3 regions of the Alteromonas sp. genome follow, and region 2 is predicted to be linked to each of the others. Evidence: predicted binding sites of a transcription regulator. Region 2 holds the regulator's gene; each other region holds the start of a gene.
What was found. The regulator sigma-54, encoded in region 2, starts transcription at its own class of promoters, with help from an activator protein. The targets are predictions, from matches to a motif close to GTTGGCACGNNNNTNGNNT.
Positions count from the first base shown of each region.

Region 1: dkgB (2,5-didehydrogluconate reductase DkgB) is a predicted target of sigma-54. The motif match lies at 3,356-3,374, and genes of this name have one in related genera.
Region 3: AC4PME_RS04470 (DUF4168 domain-containing protein) is a predicted target of sigma-54. The motif match lies at 3,975-3,993, and genes of this name have one in related genera.

Region 1 is NZ_CFHOXV010000033.1:4,873-11,747, reverse strand. Features, by position in the region: gene AC4PME_RS15570 (L-threonylcarbamoyladenylate synthase) at 1-157, shown strand, start outside; gene AC4PME_RS15565 (segregation and condensation protein A) at 190-1,023, shown strand; gene scpB (SMC-Scp complex subunit ScpB) at 1,010-1,645, shown strand; gene rluB (23S rRNA pseudouridine(2605) synthase RluB) at 1,638-2,519, shown strand; gene AC4PME_RS15550 (type 2 periplasmic-binding domain-containing protein) at 2,498-3,280, opposite strand; gene dkgB (2,5-didehydrogluconate reductase DkgB) at 3,457-4,260, shown strand; gene AC4PME_RS15540 (DUF445 domain-containing protein) at 4,399-5,694, shown strand; partial or broken gene AC4PME_RS15535 (P1 family peptidase) at 5,785-6,846, shown strand.
Region 2 is NZ_CFHOXV010000007.1:28,280-35,154, forward strand. Features, by position in the region: gene AC4PME_RS06590 (calcium/sodium antiporter) at 192-1,148, shown strand; gene AC4PME_RS06595 (KpsF/GutQ family sugar-phosphate isomerase) at 1,149-2,120, shown strand; gene kdsC (3-deoxy-manno-octulosonate-8-phosphatase KdsC) at 2,120-2,674, shown strand; gene lptC (LPS export ABC transporter periplasmic protein LptC) at 2,671-3,234, shown strand; gene lptA (lipopolysaccharide transport periplasmic protein LptA) at 3,203-3,772, shown strand; gene lptB (LPS export ABC transporter ATP-binding protein) at 3,778-4,503, shown strand; gene AC4PME_RS06620 (RNA polymerase factor sigma-54) at 4,599-6,083, shown strand; gene hpf (ribosome hibernation promoting factor) at 6,116-6,403, shown strand; gene ptsN (PTS IIA-like nitrogen regulatory protein PtsN) at 6,412-6,855, shown strand.
Region 3 is NZ_CFHOXV010000004.1:57,151-64,025, forward strand. Features, by position in the region: gene AC4PME_RS04445 (lytic murein transglycosylase) at 1-711, opposite strand, end outside; gene AC4PME_RS04450 (polyhydroxyalkanoate depolymerase) at 851-2,068, opposite strand; gene AC4PME_RS04455 (phasin family protein) at 2,176-2,523, opposite strand; gene AC4PME_RS04460 (phasin family protein) at 2,550-3,167, opposite strand; gene phaR (polyhydroxyalkanoate synthesis repressor PhaR) at 3,403-3,819, opposite strand; gene AC4PME_RS04470 (DUF4168 domain-containing protein) at 4,095-4,493, shown strand; gene AC4PME_RS04475 (PHA/PHB synthase family protein) at 4,560-6,335, opposite strand; gene AC4PME_RS04480 (DUF6489 family protein) at 6,351-6,590, opposite strand; gene mrcB (penicillin-binding protein 1B) at 6,756-6,875, shown strand, end outside.

The DNA.
Region 1 (6,875 bases), on a different contig from region 2:
AGATCCTGATGAAATCCGCGACAGGCTGGAAAAACAGGTAGGATTGATTATTCATGGCGGGTATCTTGGTGAAGATCCCACCACCATTGTCGATTTCTCTGAAGGCAATGCGGAAGTGATCAGGGAAGGCAGTGGCGACCCGTCACCGTTCCTGTAAAACAATCACAACACGGACGAACAGCACTTAAGATGACAGATGAACAAACGCCGGCGGCAGTAAGCGACCCCGTTCAGCAACCTTTGCCACTGGCGTTTATCAATGGCGAAGCGGTTATAGAAAAGCCGTCAGATCTGTACATTCCCCCCGATGCACTGGAAGTCATTCTGGAAACTTTTGAAGGCCCGCTGGACCTTCTTTTGTACCTTATCCGCAAACAAAAATTCGAAATCGTAACCTTACCCGTGGCAGACATTACGGCGCAGTACATGGAATATGTGGAGGTTATGAAAACATTGAAGCTGGAATTAGCTGCCGAATATTTGCTGATGGCAGCGATTCTGGCTGAAATAAAATCACGGTTACTGCTACCAAGGCGAAGCGATGAACCGGAAGATGAAGAAGACCCCAGAGCGGAACTTATCCGCCGGTTAAGAGAATACGAAGCCGTTAAAGAAGCTGCACAATCGCTGGATGAACAACCCCGTATGGAGCGGGATGTGTTTGCTGTGAAGGCTGATGTGGCGCTGAGTGTGCAACCGGTGCGGATAGAGCCGGATGTGTCACTGCAGGAGCTTGTGCTGGCATTCAGCCATGCCATGAAGCGGGCTGCCGCGTTTGAACATCATACAATTGAGCGGGAGGCGCTGAGTACCCGTGAGCGCATGAGCCAGATTCTGGCTATGGTAAACAGTGAGACCTACACACCGCTGGATGCGTTATTCACGCCGGAAGAAGGCAGAGCAGGTGTGGTGGTGTCTTTTCTGGCGATTCTGGAATTAGTAAAAGAACAGCTTTTATTGTGCGTTCAGACAGGACCATTTGCCAGAATTCATGTAAAATTGGGCCGTCATGAAGAAGATTAATAAAGTCCAGCTTAAGCAACTGGTCGAGGCCGCACTGTTTGTTGCCGATGGGCCTATGACTAAACTGGCACTGCGTGAGTCTGTGCTGGCTGAATTTACAGTCAGTGAAAGGGCGCTGAACGAGGTGCTCAAAGAGCTGGTGCTGGACTATCAGCCCAGAGGAATTCAACTGGTTGAAGTGGCCAGCGGATACCGCTTTCAGTCACTGGACAGCTTAAGCCCCTGGCTGAGCCGCATGTGGCAGGAAAACGCGCCCCGTTACTCCCGTGCAATGTTGGAAACGCTGGCGTTAATTGCTTACCGTCAACCCATAACCCGCGGCGAAATTGAAGCGGTACGCGGGGTGGCAGTCAGCAGTAATATTATCCGTACCCTGACAGAAAGAGACTGGATAAAAGTGGTAGGGCACAAAGAAGTGCCGGGCAGACCGTCGTTATATGCCACTACCAGACAGTTTCTGGATTATTTTTCGTTAAAGTCGTTGGCCGATTTACCCGGATCTGAGGTTTTTGAAGGGCTTGAAGACAACGAACAGCCGCCTGCGACGGCTACACTGGAGGCACCGTCTGACGACGACCGTGCGATTGAAACCGCTGAACAAAAGCGAGAAGAAAATGAGTGAAAAGTTGCAAAAAGTCCTGGCTAACCAGGGACTGGGCTCCCGCCGTGAAATGGAACGGTGGATAGAAGCCGGAAGGGTATCGGTAGATGGCAAAATTGCGACACTGGGTGACCGTGTTGAGTCCGGCCAGCAAATCCGTGTGGACGGTCATCTGTTATCCCGTCAGGCAGAAAAACCGGTATGCCGTGTACTGATGTATAACAAGCCAGAAGGTGAATTATGCAGCCGTCACGATCCTGAAGGCCGCCCCACAGTATTTGACCGTTTGCCAGCTATCCGCGTGGGACGCTGGATTGCCGTGGGCCGGCTGGATATCAATACCAGTGGCCTGTTGTTGTTCACCAATGACGGTGAACTGGCAAACCGCTTAATGCACCCTAAATGTGAAGTAGAACGTGAGTATGCTGTACGCGTATTCGGTGAAGTATCCGGTAAAACGCTGAACACGCTGACGAAAGGGGTTGAACTGGAAGATGGTCTGGCGCGGTTTACTGAAATCAAAGCCCGTTCTAAGCCTGCCGGTGAAGAAGAGAGCATGAACCGCTGGTACAACGTGACGTTGTCTGAAGGCCGTAACCGCGAAGTACGTCGCTTGTGGGAGTCTCAGGAAATGCAGGTCAGCCGTCTCGTTCGCGTGCGCTACGGACCGGTGGAGCTGCAAAAGCGTTTACCGCAGGGTGCCTGGGTAGAGCTGCCGCTGGAGCAGTTAAATGCCCTTCGTAAACTGGTGCAACTGGACGATGAAACACAAACGCTGGTGGATGTAAGACAGGGTAAACTGGATCACGCCCGCCTTACCCGCATGCGCCGCTCGGTGAAAAAGCACCGTACACGGCAGTCTCATCAACGTAATCAGTCAGCCAGCTCTGACTGACGGGAAGGGCGTTTCTTTAAACAGGCACGCCCGTTATCAATGCCGTGCCGGCGGGCAACCTGAGCAATCAGCCCGCGGTGCGTTTTGAGAAATTCATCTAATTTTTCCAGCATCGCCGGATACTGCTCACTGGAAATCCGCAGGCTCTCTTTCTTATCCTGAATATGTGCTGATGCCACGATGCGTTTACCTGACAGCTTCAGTGCTGCAGTTGCATCATTCAGCTGTTCACTGTCTGTGATAATGGCATCAACTTCACCGTCAACCAGCGCCTTTACCAGGAGTGTCGGGTCAGCGAATGACACTATTTTTGTGTAGCCTTTACGTTCCTGTTCTAACCAGTCACTGGAAACCGGCTGATCTTCAATAATACCAAGTGCAGTCACGTCGGGAATTCGCATCCACTGATTCTCAGGTAAAACACGGGTGATTTCACAAATACCGACCACAGGCTGGCTGTAAAACAACGTGCCGTCTGTGGCAGACCAGCGGGGATGATCCGGAAAGCGGAAATCAATCGTGTTTTCTTTAAACCATTGATCGTAAGCGTCGCCCTGAAGGGGCACATATTCCAGTTCGAAGCCCTCTTCAAGAGCAAATGCTGTCATCACCGCATCGAGTACCGGTTGATATTTACCACCGTTGACCGGGTGGACCTGTCTGCCTGAACTGTCTTCAACACCTACAAAGAAAGTATCTTTCGCCGCAAAAGCCTGACCTGAAAGCAATACGGCAGCGAGAAGAGTGATAGCGCGTCGCATCGTATTCGTCCTGTTCACTTAAACTTTAGTCGTAACACAAGCCTATCAATGCATTTGCATTTGCACGATAAGGCCGTTGGCATGCAAGTATTAAAACCAATACCTGAAGAAAGTGAAGTAATCTGTATTCAATGTCTTAGCGTAGACAAGGTGAATTCATAAAACAGGAGAAGATAATGCAATCGATGCCTCAATTAGGTGTAGGTACGTTTCGTTTAGAAGGAGAGGTAGCAAGAAAAACGGTTTCAGATGCGCTTTCCACCGGCTTCCGCCATATCGATACCGCCCAGTTTTATGGCAACGAAGAAGAAATCGGCAATGCAATTCAAACTGCCGGTCTTCCCCGTGAAGAACTGTTCGTGACCACCAAGGTATGGCACGACCATCTTGATAAGGGTCACTTCATTCCGTCTGTGCACGAAAGTCTGAACAAACTGAAAATGGCCTATGTTGACCTGCTGCTCATCCACTGGCCGTCACCCAATGATCATATTCCCATGGAGTCATATTTAGCCTCACTGAAGCAGGCTAAAGAAGAAGGTTTAACGCGCCATATCGGTGTGTCGAATTTCACTATGGCACAAATCGACAAAGCGGTTGAGATCCTTGGAGAGGGCGAGATACTCACTAATCAGATAGAGCTTCACCCGTTTATGCAAAACCGTCAGGTGGTTGAACATTGTAAGCAGGCTGGTATTTCTACTACCGCCTATATGCCCTTTGCGGTGGGCGAAGTCATGAAAAATGATGAACTCAAAGCCATTGCTGACGCGCACGGAGCCAATCCTGCCCAGGTTGTACTGGCGTGGATGGAAGTAAAAGGTATCCATGCCATCCCTTCATCAACGAATAAGGACCATTTGCAGGCGAACTTCGATTATACCGCTGTCACGCTGTCAGAAGATGATGTGGCGCGCATTGATGAGCTGGATAACGGCGAACGTATCGTGGATCCGGATTTCGCGCCGCAGTGGGATTAATATCCTTTTACATTTAACCACCCGTAATTGTCATAAAGGGTTTGCCGGCTGCACTTTCATCACCATATAGTGGATAGGATGTATACGCCTGATGACGTGCAGTCAGGTAAGTAAGGCAATATTAATACAAGGACAAACGTGCTACCGGATAATAAACAGCAGCAGCTCCGGCGTGCAAAACGCATCGCGCTTTTCTGGCTGGTAGGAGCTGCGTTTGTCTTTATTCTTGCGACGCTGGCAGAGTACCGGCAGTGGATAACGCCATGGCCCGCCTGGGCCGGTCTCATTAAGATGGCATCAGAAGCTGCGCTGGTTGGCGGGCTGGCTGACTGGTTTGCCGTCAGCGCATTGTTCAGGCCTATTCCGGCCAGATTTCCAATCCCTCACACGAATATCGTAGCGAATAACAAAGCGGCGGTTGCCGGTAATTTGTCCCGCTTTGTGAAGGAAAAATTCTTCAATGAAGTCGCTATCGAAAAACTGGTCAATGATTCCCGTCCTGCTCAGGGAATGGCAAGATGGTTGCGGGAGCCTCAAAATGCAGACCGTCTGAGTCGCTTCGCTGCGCGCTCGCTGGTAGGGATCATAAACACGCTGGACGATAAACCCGTTCAGGACATGATGGTAAGCGGAGTAAAGCGGGCACTGCTGAAAATGGATCTTTCACCTCTCGCGGCCGGCACGTTACGGGTTCTGACCCGTGATAAGCGCCATCAGGAGGTGCTGGATCAATTGCTTTATAAAATCGCAGAGCTTGCTCACCGGCCTGACAGTCAGATGTTTATTGCTGAAAAGCTGCATAGCTGGCTGAAAGCAGAGTACCGGCGACTGGAGAAAATACTGCCAACCACCTGGTTGAGCGAGCAGGGCGCTGACATCGCTTCCAAAGCCATTGTGAGCATTCTGGCGGATATTGCCAATGACAATGAACATCCGGTCCGCCAGAGTTTCGACCGCCAGCTGGAGGACTTCACCGCAAGGATGGAAACCGACCCTGCTATGACAGAGAAGCTGGAAAATATCCGTAACCAGTTGCTGAACAACGATACCCTTCAGCTGTACCTGTTTCAGGTGTGGGGCGACGTGAAACGCTGGTTAATTGATGATGTTGCAGCCACAGACGGCAAGTTCACAAGCCGGGTATCCCATGCACTGCAGGAAGCCGGTAAATCGGTGGCCAACGATGAGCAACTGGCAAACGCTATTGATGTACACATCGCAGAAGCCGCCAGAGCCATGGCACCGGAGCTGGCGGATTTTCTTACTGATCATATCCGTAAAACTATTCTGGCCTGGGATGACAACCAGATGGCGGAACAAATTGAGTTGAATATCGGTAAAGATCTGCAAAAAGTGCGTATTAACGGTACCTTAGTGGGCGGGTTGATTGGTGCCTGTCTGTTTTTAATCGAACATGCTATCAGTCTTTTATAACCGGTACGTAGCCGTCTTCCTTTTGAGTTTTTTGCACTATCGTGTGACACTTTTCCTTCCCCATTTCTATTTATAAAAAACGAAAACAACATGAGAAAACGATTTCTTCCTGTGTTACTGCTGGTGTTGCCATTTATGTATGTCAGCGCTGACGCAGAGCAAGTCAGAGCCCGCGATATTGGCATTGCTCCGGGCGTACTTGCTCCCGGAAAACTGAATAGCATAACCGATGTCGCAGGTGTGCGGGTGGGGCAGGTAACCCTTCATAAAGGAAAAGACATTCACACCGGTGTGACAGCCATTATTCCGGCAGAGGGCAATTTACGGCAGCGTAAGGTACCGGCTGCGGTATACGTGGGTAATGGATACGGCAAAATGGCCGGGATCAGTCAAATCCGGGAGCTGGGAGAAATTGAAACCCCCGTTGTGCTTACTAATACACTGAATGTGGCTGAAGGTATTGCCGGCGTGGTGGAATGGACGCTGGCACAACCCGGGAATGAAGACGTGGCATCGGTGAACGCTGTCGTAGGTGAAACCAACGACGGATTTCTTAACGACATCCGCCGCAGAACCGTAACGAAAGCTGATGTGATTCAGGCTATCAATACAGCGCAAAGTGGCCCGGTTGCAGAGGGAAATAATGGTGCCGGCAGCGGTACCCGCGCCTTCGGATGGAAAGGCGGGATCGGAACAAGCAGCCGTTTGCTGCCTGCATCACTGGGCGGATACACGGTCGGTGTGCTGGTACAGAGTAACTTTGGCGGCATCCTGAATATCGACGGCCTGAAAGCCGGGGAAGCGCTCAATCAGCACTACCTGTATAACGAACTGAATAACGATACCGCTGCTGACGGCTCCATTATGATAGTGGTTGCAACAGACGCACCGCTGGACGACCGCAATCTGGAAAGGCTGGCAAAGCGGGCCATGGCCGGTGTTGCGCGAACCGGTGCCAGCCTGACAAACGGCTCCGGCGATTATGTTATAGCCTTTTCTAACGCAGATGCATTACGTCGTGACGAGCAGTCGCCGGCTCATTCGTCCACTGTGATGGCGAACAGTCAGGTGTCACCTTTATTCGAGGCGGTGATTGAAGCAACGCAGGAAGCCATTTATAACAGTCTGCTTATGGCTGAGGACGTGGAAGGTTTTCACGGGAGTGTAAAAGCCCTGCCGGT
Region 2 (6,875 bases):
CAATCCGGATGATTTATCACATTGATGTTGTTGATACAGAGCAGAAATATGCTTGCAGATAGCGGAAAAGCAACAGCAACTGTTGCACTTATAACCAGTTGCAACCGTATTAGCAGGTATTCTATCTAAACCGTATGCAAATGCTGTACTTTTTGCGACAATCCGAAAAAACAAAGGACGAATGGTAACTTGTGATACTTTCTATCTGTATTTTCCTGCTGGGTCTTGCTGTACTTAGCTGGAGTGCCGACCGCTTCGTTTATGGCGCTTCCGCACTGGCGAAAAATATCGGAATCTCCCCCATGATGATTGGTTTAACCATTGTCGCTATGGGGTCATCAGCACCGGAAATTGTTGTATCGGCTATCGCCTCCTCAAATGGCAATATGAACACAGCGGTAGGTAATGCGCTGGGCTCGAATATTACCAATGTTGCTCTTGTGCTGGGTATCACGGCCCTGGTAAAACCGCTCGTCGTCTCTTCCTCTACATTAAAACGTGAATTCCCGGTTCTGCTTGGTGTAACCGTGCTTGCCATGTTCTTTCTTAATAACGGCAAACTGGCTCACCTGGAAGGCATGATTCTCCTCGGCCTGTTTATATTTGTACTCGCAGGTATGGCCTGGATTTCATTACAGGTAGATAAAGAAGATCCCCTGGTGAAAGAAACTGACGGAGAAATTCCCGATGGTGTAAATACCGGTTCTGCGGTGTTGTGGGTTGGCGTGGGTATTGTGTTACTGCCACTCAGCGCCCATTTCATGGTGAATGCGGCAGTAGATATCGCCCATTTTTTCGGTGTGTCCGACCTGGTGATCGGTCTGACAATCATAGCGCTGGGCACCAGCTTACCGGAACTGGCCGCCAGTGTGGCCGGTGTACTGAAAGGTGAAAGCGACCTGGCACTGGGAAATGTTATCGGCTCGAATATCTTTAATCTGCTGGCAGTATTAGGTATGCCTGGGCTCATTGCTCCCGGGCTACTGGACGAGAATGTGTATAACAGAGACATGTGGGTGATGTTTGGTCTCACAGTGTTATTATTTTTCCTGAGCTTTAATTTTATCGGCAAACGCCAGTTAGGCCGCCTGGAAGGTGGCATCTTTGTACTATGCTTTGTGGCGTATCAATTCTGGTTATTTGGTTAAATGAGTAATTCACCGTATATCGCGTCAGCCAGACGGGTCATAGAAATTGAAACCAGCGCAGTAAGTGCGCTGGCATCCCGGCTGGACAATAAATTTGAGCAAGCCTGCACCTTGTTGTCTGAATGCAAAGGCAAAGTCGTCGTGTGCGGCATGGGGAAATCCGGCCACATCGGGCGTAAAATTGCTGCGACTCTTGCCAGTACAGGCACACCGGCCTTTTTCATGCACCCTGGCGAAGCCAATCATGGCGATCTCGGCATGCTCAGTCAGACAGACATATTGCTGGCCATTTCAAATTCCGGAGAAACCGGCGAACTGGTGAATCTGCTTCCCGTGGTCAAGCGGCTGTCTGTGCCTGTCATCGCGATGACGAACAGCGAATCAAGCACCCTCGGCCAGCATGCCGATGTGGTACTCAATATCAGTGTGGAAAAAGAAGCCTGTTCGCTGGGGCTTGCACCGACCTCAAGTACTACAGCAACGCTGGTAATGGGTGACGCGCTGGCCATTGCACTGCTGGATGCTAAAGGATTCACATCAGATGATTTCGCCCTCTCTCACCCGGGCGGCAGTCTGGGCCGGAAACTGTTACTCAAAGTGGGCGATATCATGCTGACCGGCGACGCTCTTCCTCTTGTATCGTCTGCCGCGACCATTTCACAGGCTCTGCTGGAAATATCTTCTAAAGGTCTGGGAATGACAGGTATTACAGATGACAGCGGCAAACTCAGCGGTATTTTTACCGACGGCGATCTGAGACGAATCCTGGACGCCAGAACCGACATTCATACCACTCCGGTAGCCAATGTTATGACCCGCGGCGGGAAAACTACCCGCTCCGCTACACTGGCAGTGGAAGCGTTAAATTTAATGGAAAAACACAAGATCAGTGCGCTGATGGTGGTGGATGAAAATGATCACCCCGTCGGCGCATTCAACATGCATATGTTGCTTAAAGCAGGAGTTCTCTGATGGGACATGAAGTCACTTTTTACGGTGTGATCAGTGAAGAGCGGTTTGAAAAACTCAAAGGGCTGAAACTGCTCGTTTGTGATATCGACGGCGTATTTTCTGACGGCAGAATTTACCTTGGCAACAATGGTGAAGAGTTAAAAGCCTTTCACACCCGCGATGGCTATGGCGTTAAAGCATTAATAAACAGTGGTGTGGACGTTGCTGTCATAACCGGCCGCGACTCGGCCATTGTAAAGAATCGCATGACCGCCCTGAATGTGAAGCACATTATTCAGGGTCAGGAAGATAAAGCCACGGCTATGGCTCAGTTGTGCGAAATGTTGAATCTGGCGCCATCAGAGGTCGCAGCTATCGGTGATGATATGCCGGATCTTGGCATGTACCGGTTTGCCGAAACAAAAATTGCGGTGAAAGATGCCCATCCGGCCGTTACCCGCGAAGCGAACTGGATCACCACAAAAAATGGTGGATTCGGGGCAGTACGGGAAGTCTGTGATGTAATTTTACAAGCGCTCGGTACGCTGGACACCATACACGGGGCCAGTGTATGAACCGTTTAGGGATCAGTATTTCTGCGCTGTTTGTTATGGCGCTGCTGATGTACCTTCCTGTATGGATGGCAGAAGAGCAGGCACCGGCGAAAAAAGCCGGTGCAGACGCCTTACGCCCTGCCTATAAAGCAAAGAATTTGACAACCACGCTGTACAACGAAGAAGGCAAACTCAACCACGAAGTCTTTGCCGCCTCTATGGAGCATTACGACCAACTAGGCTTTGTGTTATTCGACCAACCCAAATACACTGTCTATGTGAATGATGACGAGGCCCCATGGCAAGTTACCGCTGATGAAGGCACACTCTACAACGATGACCTGATCCAGCTGGAAGACAATGTGCTGATAAAAAGCCTGAACCCTGAAGAGTTTATCCAGACCATCACAACCAATTTTATTAAGGTGAATCTGGATGACAAAACCATGACTTCAGACCAGCCGGTAGATATACGCGGCGTACAGACCATCATTAAAAGTAACGGTTTCAATGCGAACCTGCGTACCCAACAATATGAGTTAATTGATCATGTGCAGACAATTTATTCCCCGGGCAGTTAGCCTTTTTGCAGTAATAACGCTGCTTGCTGTTGCCGGTGAGGCAATGGCCGGCTCCGGTGATTTTGAAAAGCCGATTACCGTGGATGCCAAGTCACAGTTTATCGACGGTAAGAAGAAAAAATCGGTTTTTAAAGACGATGTGAAAATCACCCAGGGTTCACTCATTATTGCCGCAGATGAAGTGGAAGCCATCGCCAGTGAAGGCGAAGGAAAAGAAATTTTTATCGCCCGCGGAAAACCAGCCAGTTATTCTCAAACCCTGGATGACGGTGCAAAGGTAAAAGCCAGCGCAAATGAAATTCGCTACGAAGTCGCCAAACAACTTATTTCCTTGCAAGGTGATGCGAAAATCCAGCAAGATACCAGCATGGTCCAGGGAGATAGCATCACCTATGACATGTCAAAAGAGCAACTTCTGGCAACCGGCGGTGAAAGTAACAGCAACGGCCGGGTAACCACGGTTTTCCGTCCTGACACAGTTAAAGAGTTGAAGGAAGAGAACAAGACTTCAGACAGCAACGAAAACGAGGGTAACTGAGTTACATGGCAACCCTGAGTGCGACTCATCTGGCAAAGTCGTATAAATCACGCCAGGTCGTCCGTGACGTTAGTTTATCGGTTTCTACCGGACAGATAGTAGGTCTGCTGGGTCCTAACGGTGCAGGTAAAACCACAACGTTTTACATGATTGTCGGTCTTGTGCCGCTGGATAAAGGCAAAATCCTCATAGATGAGCAGGAGCTGACTCACCAGCCAATGCACGAACGTGCCCGCCGGGGAATTGGTTATTTGCCCCAGGAGGCATCCATTTTCCGCAAGCTGACCGTACATGAAAACATCATGGCGATATTGCAGACGCGTAAAGACTTAAAAAGTCATCAACGTGAGCAGGAAGCGGATGCACTACTTGATGAATTTAATATTAACCATATACGTAATAGCACAGGTATGAGTTTGTCGGGTGGCGAACGCCGCCGGGTTGAAATTGCCCGCGCACTGGCAGCCAATCCGCAATTTATTTTGCTCGATGAACCCTTCGCCGGAGTTGACCCGATTTCGGTTAATGATATAAAGAAGATCATTCAGCACTTACGGGACAGAGGTATCGGTATCCTCATCACCGACCACAATGTCAGGGAAACCCTTGATGTGTGTGAAGAGGCCTATATCGTCAGTCATGGAGAACTGATTGCTCAGGGCACCGCAGAACAGGTATTAAGTAATCAAAAAGTTCGTGATGTATACCTTGGTGAGCAATTCAGGCTATAGTTAAGATATCGGGATGAGCATTTAGCGGAGATTTCGCCACCGGCACTCACACCGCTACAACCGGATGTCCTTTTTAGAGTTTATATAAGACGTAGATGAAACCATCTTTACAGTTAAAATTTAGCCAACAACTGACAATGACGCCTCAGCTTCAGCAGGCGATCAAGCTATTGCAGTTGTCTACGCTGGACTTACAACAAGAAATTCAGGAAGCCCTCGACTCTAATCCTTTGCTGGAAGTCGACGACAGCTCCGACAACGATGTAATTGAGAAAAATAACATCGATAATGATGACAGCATGCAAGAGTCTGCATCAGCCTCATCTTCTGACAGCATGGATACCGGGGAAGCACTGGAAAAGAATGATTTACCGGACGAGCTGCCCATCGACAGTACCTGGGATGAGTACATTTCTGCGTCTTCTGCACCCGCGCCCGGCCCTTCCGGTGGCGACGATGAACAAATCTTTCAGGGTGAAACCACCGAAAATATTCAGGACCATCTGCTGTGGCAAATGCGTCTGACACCTTTTTCTGATACAGACCGCGCCATTGCACTGGCGATCATCGATTCTATTGATGAGTCCGGCTATCTCACGGTTACCGTTGACGACATTCTGCAAAGCGTTAACAGTGAAGATATGGAAGAGCCCGTTGAAGAAGATGAGGTTGAGTGTGTACTTAAACGTATTCAGCTTTTTGATCCTCTCGGTTCCGGGTCCCGCACACCGCAGGAGTGCTTGTTAGTTCAGCTGGCACAATTTGCACCGGAAACACCGTGGCTGGAAGAAGCTAAACTGCTGCTCAGAGAGCATTCCGATCTGTTGGGCAGTAAAGACTACCGTACGTTAATGCGTAAAACCCGCCTGAAAGAAGATCAGTTGCGGGAAGCGATGCGTTTGCTGCAAACGCTTAATCCCCGTCCGGGCAGTGCATTAATTACGAAAGAACCCGAATATGTCATTCCGGATGTATCGGTTGCGAAGAAAAATGGCCGTTGGGTTGTAGAATTAAACCCCGACAGCCTGCCTAAGCTCAGTGTTAATCAGCAGTACGCTGCAATGAGCCGTAAAGCAAGAAACAGCAGCGATTCACAATTTATCCGCTCTCACATGCAAGAAGCTAAATGGTTCATTAAGAGCCTTGAGAGCCGGAACGATACGCTGCTGAAAGTAGCAAATTGTATTGTTCAGCAACAGATGGGCTTTTTTGAGCATGGCCCTGAAATGATGAAACCAATGGTGCTGAATGATGTCGCAGAAATGGTAGATATGCACGAATCTACTATTTCCAGGGTAACAACGCAGAAGTACATGCACACGCCCCGTGGTATTTTCGAGTTGAAGTATTTCTTCTCCAGCCACGTTGCCACTGAATCAGGTGGAGAGTGTTCATCGACAGCGATTCGCGCCCTGATTAAGAAGCTGGTTGCCGCTGAAAATCCAGGCAAGCCACTGAGTGACAGCAAGATTGCTTCGTTGTTGGCCGATCAAGGCATTATGGTTGCCCGGCGAACAATAGCAAAGTACCGGGAATCCTTGTCGATCCCGCCGTCTAACCAACGCAAAAGCCTTATCTAACTTAAGGCTGCTCAAAATAAGGAAGACGAAATATGCAAATCAACCTTTCTGGTCATCACATTGAGATCACTGATTCTTTGCGTAATTATGTCGATACTAAGTTCAGCAAACTGGAACGTCATTTTGACCACATATCAAATGTGCACGTTATTTTAAATGTTGAAAAGCTTAGCCAAAAAGCAGAAGCAACGGTTCATCTTAGCGGCGCGGAAGTCTTCGCCTCTTCCGAAAATCAGGACATGTATGCTGCCATTGACAGCATGGTCGATAAACTCGACAGGCAGGTCCTGAAACACAAGGAAAAGCTTAAAAAGCACTAATTGAATTCATGGATATACAAGCCATAGTCAGCCTGGACCGCACCGAGTGTGCGGTCCAGTGCAATAGCAAAAAACGCATTCTCGAAATCATCAGCGGGATTGCAGCTAAAAATAACCCCGATGTAGATGAAGCCACCGTGTTAAGTAGCCTGCTGGCCCGTGAGCGAATGGGCAGCACAGGTATAGGTAACGGCATTGCCCTCCCCCATGGTCGTCTGGCCGGACTGGAAAAAGTCATCGCCATTGTGGTTACCAGCACGCCCGCCATCGATTTTGATGCAATCGACAATAAACCTGTGGATATTTTCTTTACTCTGCTTGTCCCTCAGGAACAAACCGAAGGACATTTACAAACTCTGGCCATGGTTGCCGGGAAACTCAGCGATAAAGAAACCATAAAAACTATCCGCAAAGCTCAGACAAGTGATGATATTATTCGCGCATTACAGTAACTTAGTGTAATACGCACCGA
Region 3 (6,875 bases), on a different contig from region 2:
TTCCCTTCCCCAACGGAATCCGGGTTGCCAGCCTAATTGAGACAAAAAGTTAGCCGCTGAAGCGAGGGCATCTTCTTCACTGTCCCACAGATTGATCTGGCCATCGCCGTCGCCGTCAATCGCATAGTTCATATACGCTGAGGGCATAAATTGCGTATGGCCCATGGCGCCTGCCCAGGAACCTACCATTTTGGTCTGATCTAAAGATTCTCTTTCAAGAAGCTTAACCGCAGTGACTAATTCTTTGGAAAAATAGCTGCTACGTCTTTCATCACAGGCAAGAGTCGCCAGTGAATTCAGTACATTCATCTTACCTTTGTAACCACCAAAATTGGTTTCCAGCCCCCAAAATGCCACCAGATAATGGGCAGGCACACCGTATTTATGGCTTAAGCTATTTAACAGTTCTTTATGTTTAGCGTACATTTCCCGGCCTTTGCCGATGCGCCATGCCGTAACGCGTTTGCTGTAGTAGCCCGGAAAGGTTTGTACAAATTCAGGCTGGCTGCGGTCCAGCGAGATCACGCGGGGCTGATACTGAATGTTGGCGAACACGGCCTTTGCCGTTTCTTCTTTCACGCCTTGTTCTACGGCTTGCTGAGATAATTGTGTTTTACACTGTTCAAAATCTGTATTGGCATAAGCTGAAGAAGTCGCTGTCAGCAGTGACAGTATTGAAAAACCAAGCTTACGCGGCATCCATTTAGACATTGCATATTACCTTTGTTGATGAGGCGTTCATGCTACCTTATCTGAGCCCCCGGGAGCGAGGGAAACATGGTGAAAATACGGCGCGCTCCGCCGGTGAGATCAGGAGCGCTGCAGGAAAGAGTTATTTGTCCGGGAGGGCTTATGCGTACTTGTGGATGAAATCAGTGATAACCGGACGTACCGATTTGCGGAACTTAGAACCACTGAATATACCGTAATGACCAGCTCCCTGTTGCACGTGATGTTTACGCATATTTTTCGGAATATTTTTACAAATATCCTGTGCAGCTTCTGTTTGTCCTAAGCCGCAAATATCATCATCAGCACCCTCTACGGTAAGCAGAGCAGTATTGTCGATGGTTTCAAAATCTACAGGGTTACCCTGATAAGTAATCGCACCGCGGGCAATCTCGTTATTCTTGAATACCCGTTCAATGGTTTCAAGATAGAACTCGGCGGGCATATCCAGTACCGCCAGATATTCATCGTAAAAGGCGCGGAAACGATCAGCATCTTCTTCTTCCCCAAATACCAGATTTTGGAAGAAGCTCTGATACTTTTTCATGTGAGTTTGCTGGTTCATACTGATAAAACCGCCCAGCTGCATGAAACCGGGATACACCTGACGACCTTCGCCCGGATATCCATAAGGTACCGACATAATCGCCACATTACGGAACCAGTTCATCGGGTGTTCCTGCGCGAACTCATTCACCCGTGTAGGATTCTTAGAGCAGTCAATGGGGCCCGCCATGAGAGTGAGCGACTTGGGCACACAGGCATTTTTCTGTCCGGCCATCACTGCGGTAGCGATTAAAGCCTGCACAGTAGGCTGACATATCGCCATTAAGTGCGTGCCGGGCCCTAAGAACTCAAGAAACTCGATAAGGTAACCCACATAGCAATCAAAACTGAACGGACCGTCTTCCAGCGGTACTTCTCTGGCATCAGCCCAGTCAGTCACATAAATCTCGTGATCCGGAAGCAGCGCTTCCACCGTGCCTTTCAACAAGGTTGCAAAATGGCCGGATAAAGGCGCAACAAGCAAGACCTTATGATCATCTTTCACACCGATCCGGTTGAAATGAATGAGATCACAAAACGGCTTGCTCATTACGATTTCTTCTTTCACCTTATGGCGTTTATCGTCGATTTTGATTTCGTCGATATTAAACCCCAGCTTCTCGTAGCGTTGTGTCAGCCGCATGGCAGTTTCCAGCGAAGCGCGGGTTATGCGGCCGGGTAAGGTATGTGCGAAAAGATTGGAAGGATGGTTCGCAATATCATTAAGCAGACTGAAACCCTCGTGCATAATGTATGCGCCGCGCGTCAAATAATCGTAAGCCTGATAATTCATTACGTCTCTCCTCAAATACTGGCTGGGGCTAAGACCTTTTGGGGGATGAAAAGGTTCACTTGATGTGGGGTAACCTGAGCGGCCTCTGAAGGCCGCTCAGGAGGGACTTATGCTTTTGCTGCGCTTTGGAATTTCGCAGTCATTTCGTCGCTTAAACCTTTGAACATCTCGCCAGCTTTCTGCTGTGCATCAGAAATTACTGCATATGAGCTTTTCGCTGCATCAGTAACAGTTTCCTGAATAGTTTCAACATATGCCTTGTTCATTTCAGCCAGACCAGACAGATCTTTCTGCTGAGAAGCTTTTTCAAAATAAGACATATTTTCAGATAACAGAGATGAATACAGGGCGTTCTGTTTTTCTGCCAGATCCTGCATTGTACTCATGTTCAATGTCGCAAGGTCAGTCATCGGCTTCATTGCGCTTTTCATTTGCTCGTTCATTTGCTCAAACATTACTTGTCTCCAGTTTCCGGGGTAAGTTAGCTAGTTGATTTAGTCGTTGTCGCAGTCTTCTTAGCAGTCGTGCGACGGGTACGTGTTGCTGGTTTCTTTGCTGCTGCGGCAGGTTTTGCCTCAGCAGTCGCTTCCTTTGCTTCTTCAGCAACGGCTTTTGTCTCTTCAGCGGCCTTCTCAACAGTTTCCTTTGTTGCTTCAGCCACTTTTTCTGCTGCCTTTACCGGCGCTTTCGCGGCTTCAGGCGCAGCTTTTTTCGGTGCGGCAGCTTTCGTGGTTTTTTTCACGGCTGCTGTCGCTTTTTCAACTGTTTCTTTGGTTTCTTCTGTGGCGGTGGCCAGACTGGCCGCCATCACTTCGGTCATTTCTTCACGCATGGCGTTAAGGGTGGAGTAGGTGTCTTTCGACGCACTGGTCATGCGTTCACGCACTGACTCAGCCAGTTCAGAATTCGCTGTCATTACACCTTTAAACTCTGTTTGTTTCGTTACCGCTTCAATGTAACGAACACTGTCGCTCAGCAAACCCGTAAATAACGTGGTTTGGTGTTGAGACAGACTTTCCAGCGTTTTTGTATTCACAGCAAACAGCGTATGTACCGGTTTAGTGGTACTTTTCAGCTGTTCTGAAAACTTGCCAAACATACTCTTCTCCCGACCAGTTGATGAAGTCCTTCTGCTGCGTTGCAGCAAGATTTGATTAGATATTAACCAGGGCATTTGAAGAGATCAACAAAAATGTTGCGGTGCAGCAAGAATGTTTAGACGATTATTTAATAAGCAAATAGCTTTTTATGCTGCTCTGCAGCATTGAAGAGGAAATGTGGCAGGTGTGTCTGTTTCGGGGCAGGAGAATTGCTCCCCTGCCAGTATATGATACTTACTTCTGGTTCTTCTTCCAGGCATCCATATTTTGTTCGATGATTTTGTTAAACATACCGAAGGGCGTGTTATCCATCATATTTTTCATCATACCCTGTACCTGATCCTGTTGCTCTATGAAGGTAACAAGAGATTGTTCAAGGTACTGTCGCAGAAAGTCCTGCATGTCAGTGTCGTAATATCGGATTAGTTGTTTTAGTAACGAATTCGTTAACAAAGACTGGTTTTCGTTGGCTTCGGATTCACTGATGATTTGCAGCAATAATGACTTGGTAATGTCATCTTCACTTTTGGAGTCAATCACCTTAAATTCCTGACGTTCATTGATTAACGCCTTTATATAATCGAGGTTAACGTACTGACTCTGAGATGTGTCGTACAATCTGCGATTAGGATATTTTTTAATGATGATCATAATGTTACCTCCGGCGGTGCTGAAATGAGAGTAACGCACAAAATGCCGCTGCGGCAACCTAAAAGGTGTGAAAATAAGCGACACTCTGACTACCTTTTTCACTGATAAGAAAACCTGGATTTAGTTAACTTGCTGAAATTATTAATTAAATCGTGATTGGCATAGTTATCGCTGTATCACTGTTGAGAGCCTGAATAGCCGGATTATCTTTCTTTTAATCACATTCATTTGAAGATAACGCATTTCAGGCAATTCAAATGAAACCGGAGATTATTATGACTAAACTTGTCAAATCACTTGTGATGAGCCTCGCTGTTGCTTGCACGTTAAATTTCGCTGCACAGGCAGCTCAGGAAACCAAAGAGGCTGCCCCGTCAAGTGCGCCGATGACACAGTCGAAGGATTTCGATGATGCAACTCTTGAGAAATTTACTGTCGCGATGAATGCGGTCAGTGATGTTGCAGATAAATATCAGTCTGAACTGAAAGGTGACGAAACACCTGAGAAGATGCAGCAAATTCAGCAGGCTGCACAAACTGAAATGGTAACTGAAATTGAAAAAACCGGTCTTGAGGTGCAAACCTACACGACCATTGCACAACTGGTACAAACGGATGAAAAACTGAGATCCCGTGTACTGGATATCGCTAAAACACAAAACAGCGAATCGTAATACTGAATCCTCATGTAGACAGAAGCAAAGCGGGGCGTTGAACGCCCCCTTTTTTTGTCTGCCGGCTTATCCCAGCTGTTTTTTCACGTAACTGCCCGGGGCTGCTTCGATGGCCGGATATTTTTCACTTTCACCGGGCTGCGGGGCATTTACTTTTGTTTTCCGGTGACTCTGCAACCATGCATGCCAGTCTGGCCACCATGAGCCTTCCTGCTTCACAGCACCATCAAACCATTCGCTGGCACTTGCCGGCAGATTGTCGTTAATCCAGTGCGGATATTTCCCGGGATCTGGCGGATTTATTACCCCTGCAAGGTGTCCCGACCCGGCGAGTACAAAGCGTGTATCGCCTGATACCAGTTGTGTTCCTTTGTAGGCGCCCTGCCACAGCACAATGTGGTCTGCCAGAGTAGTCAGGAAATACACCGGCACATCGATATTTCCAAGGTCGATGGGAATGCCGTCAATTTCTACTGCCCCCGGCACTTTCAGTTTATCTTCCCAGTACATGGTGCGGATGTATTGCTTAAAACAGGCCGCGGTGATGTTGGTGGCGTCGCTGTTCCAGAATAAAATATCAAAGGCAGCAGGGTCTTTGCCCTTGAGGTAGTTATTAATAAAATACGACCAGAAAAGGTTGTTTTCCCGCAGCAAACTAAAGCTCAGGCCCAGAATGCGGCCGTCGTAAATACCTTTGATGTCCGCATTCTGTTCCATCACAGGTAATGCATCTTCGGTAAGGTAATTACCAATTTCGCCGGGTTCACTGAAGTCCAGCAAGGTGGTCAGTAAAGTGAGTGACTCAATGCGGGTGTCTTTTTTCGCACGCAGATAAGCCGTTGCTGTGCTCAGCAATGTGCCGCCCACACAAAAGCCCACCATATTCACTTTCTTCTTACCGGTGATATCACAAACCACATCAAGGGCTTCCACCGGACCTTTCTTCATGTAATCGAAGAAATCCTGATCTGCCAGTTTTGCATCCGGGTTGACCCAGGAAATCATAAACACAGAAAAACCGGCATCAAGCAGGCCTTTTACCACGGACTTACGTTCGTCGAGATCAAGAATGTAGTATTTGTTGATGAAAGGAGGCACAAACAGTATTGGCGTCGCGAAAGTTTTCTCATGCTTCGGCGTGTAATGAATTAACTGCATCAAATCGTTCTGATAAACGATCTTGCCTTCGGTGGTAGCCAGGTTGACACCTAACTCGAAGGCATCCATATCGGTCTGTGTGATTTTGAACGCTTCAAGAGGACTCTTTTCCAGATCCCGCATGAAATTCTCAATGCCTTTCACCATGTTCTGGCCTTTGGTTTTCAGAATTTCTTCGCACACTTCCGGGTTTGACAGTAAGTAATTGGTCGGTGATACCGAGTTGATATATTGACGGGTGTAGAATTTTACCTGTTCTTCCGACTTGGGATCTTTGAAATGCATGGATGAAATCATGCCCTGCAACATCTTGGAATTAATCAGGTAAGCCTGCTTCATGTAGCTGAATATGGGATTGTCCTGCCAGTCTGTATGAGAAAAACGACGGTCGCCTTTCTCTTCCTGCATAACAGGATGGGCATTCTCTCCCAACATGGCCTTAGTCGCCTGCTGCCACAATTCAGTTTGTTGACGCATGAAATCCATTTGCGTCTGGATAAGCTTTGCCGAATCTACCTCTACCGTGTCGTTTGACAGCAGCGAACCTAACTTCTCCGGGTCGAACATAGCGGATGTCTCCTCACTGCTATTTTTCTTCGTCAGAATGTTATGAACCATGGCGTTAAACTGCTGTGCGTATTGATTCAATGTGTCCAGAATATGATCTTTGTCCTGCTCGTGCACAAAAAACCTCCGTGCTTATTTTTTGCTGGTTCCTGTGGTTGCCATGCTTTCCAGCATCTTTTGATAGAATGAGAATGCTTGCTGACTGCCATCCAGGTAGGGCTTCAGCATGGACATCATGGCTTCCTGATTTCCGCTTTTGATTTGCTCGCTGAGTTGTGAGATGGTGGCCTCATGAAGTTTGCTCATATCCGGCCATCCCATGAGTTCTCTTGCTTCCTTGGGGGAAAGGTCGATATCGATGGAAATTTTCATGTTTCACTCCTTTCTGGCGCCTTCCGGGCCATCCGGATTGATTGTTCTGGCGTAATCATAAGATTACTGCAAGATGACAATGATTTGCACGGTTAGTTTCAGGCTGGAAATTCAGCCGCGAAAACCGCAAAATCCCCTTTGACGTTTTCTATATTGGCATGATAAGTGGCTAAAAAACAGACGAAAGTTAATAAACCAAAGAAAATTGGCAGCAAGCCCCGCCGTCGCTGGCCCGGGCTGTTGTTCAAGTTATGTATTGTCGGGTTCGTGGTGCTGGCAGGGTAC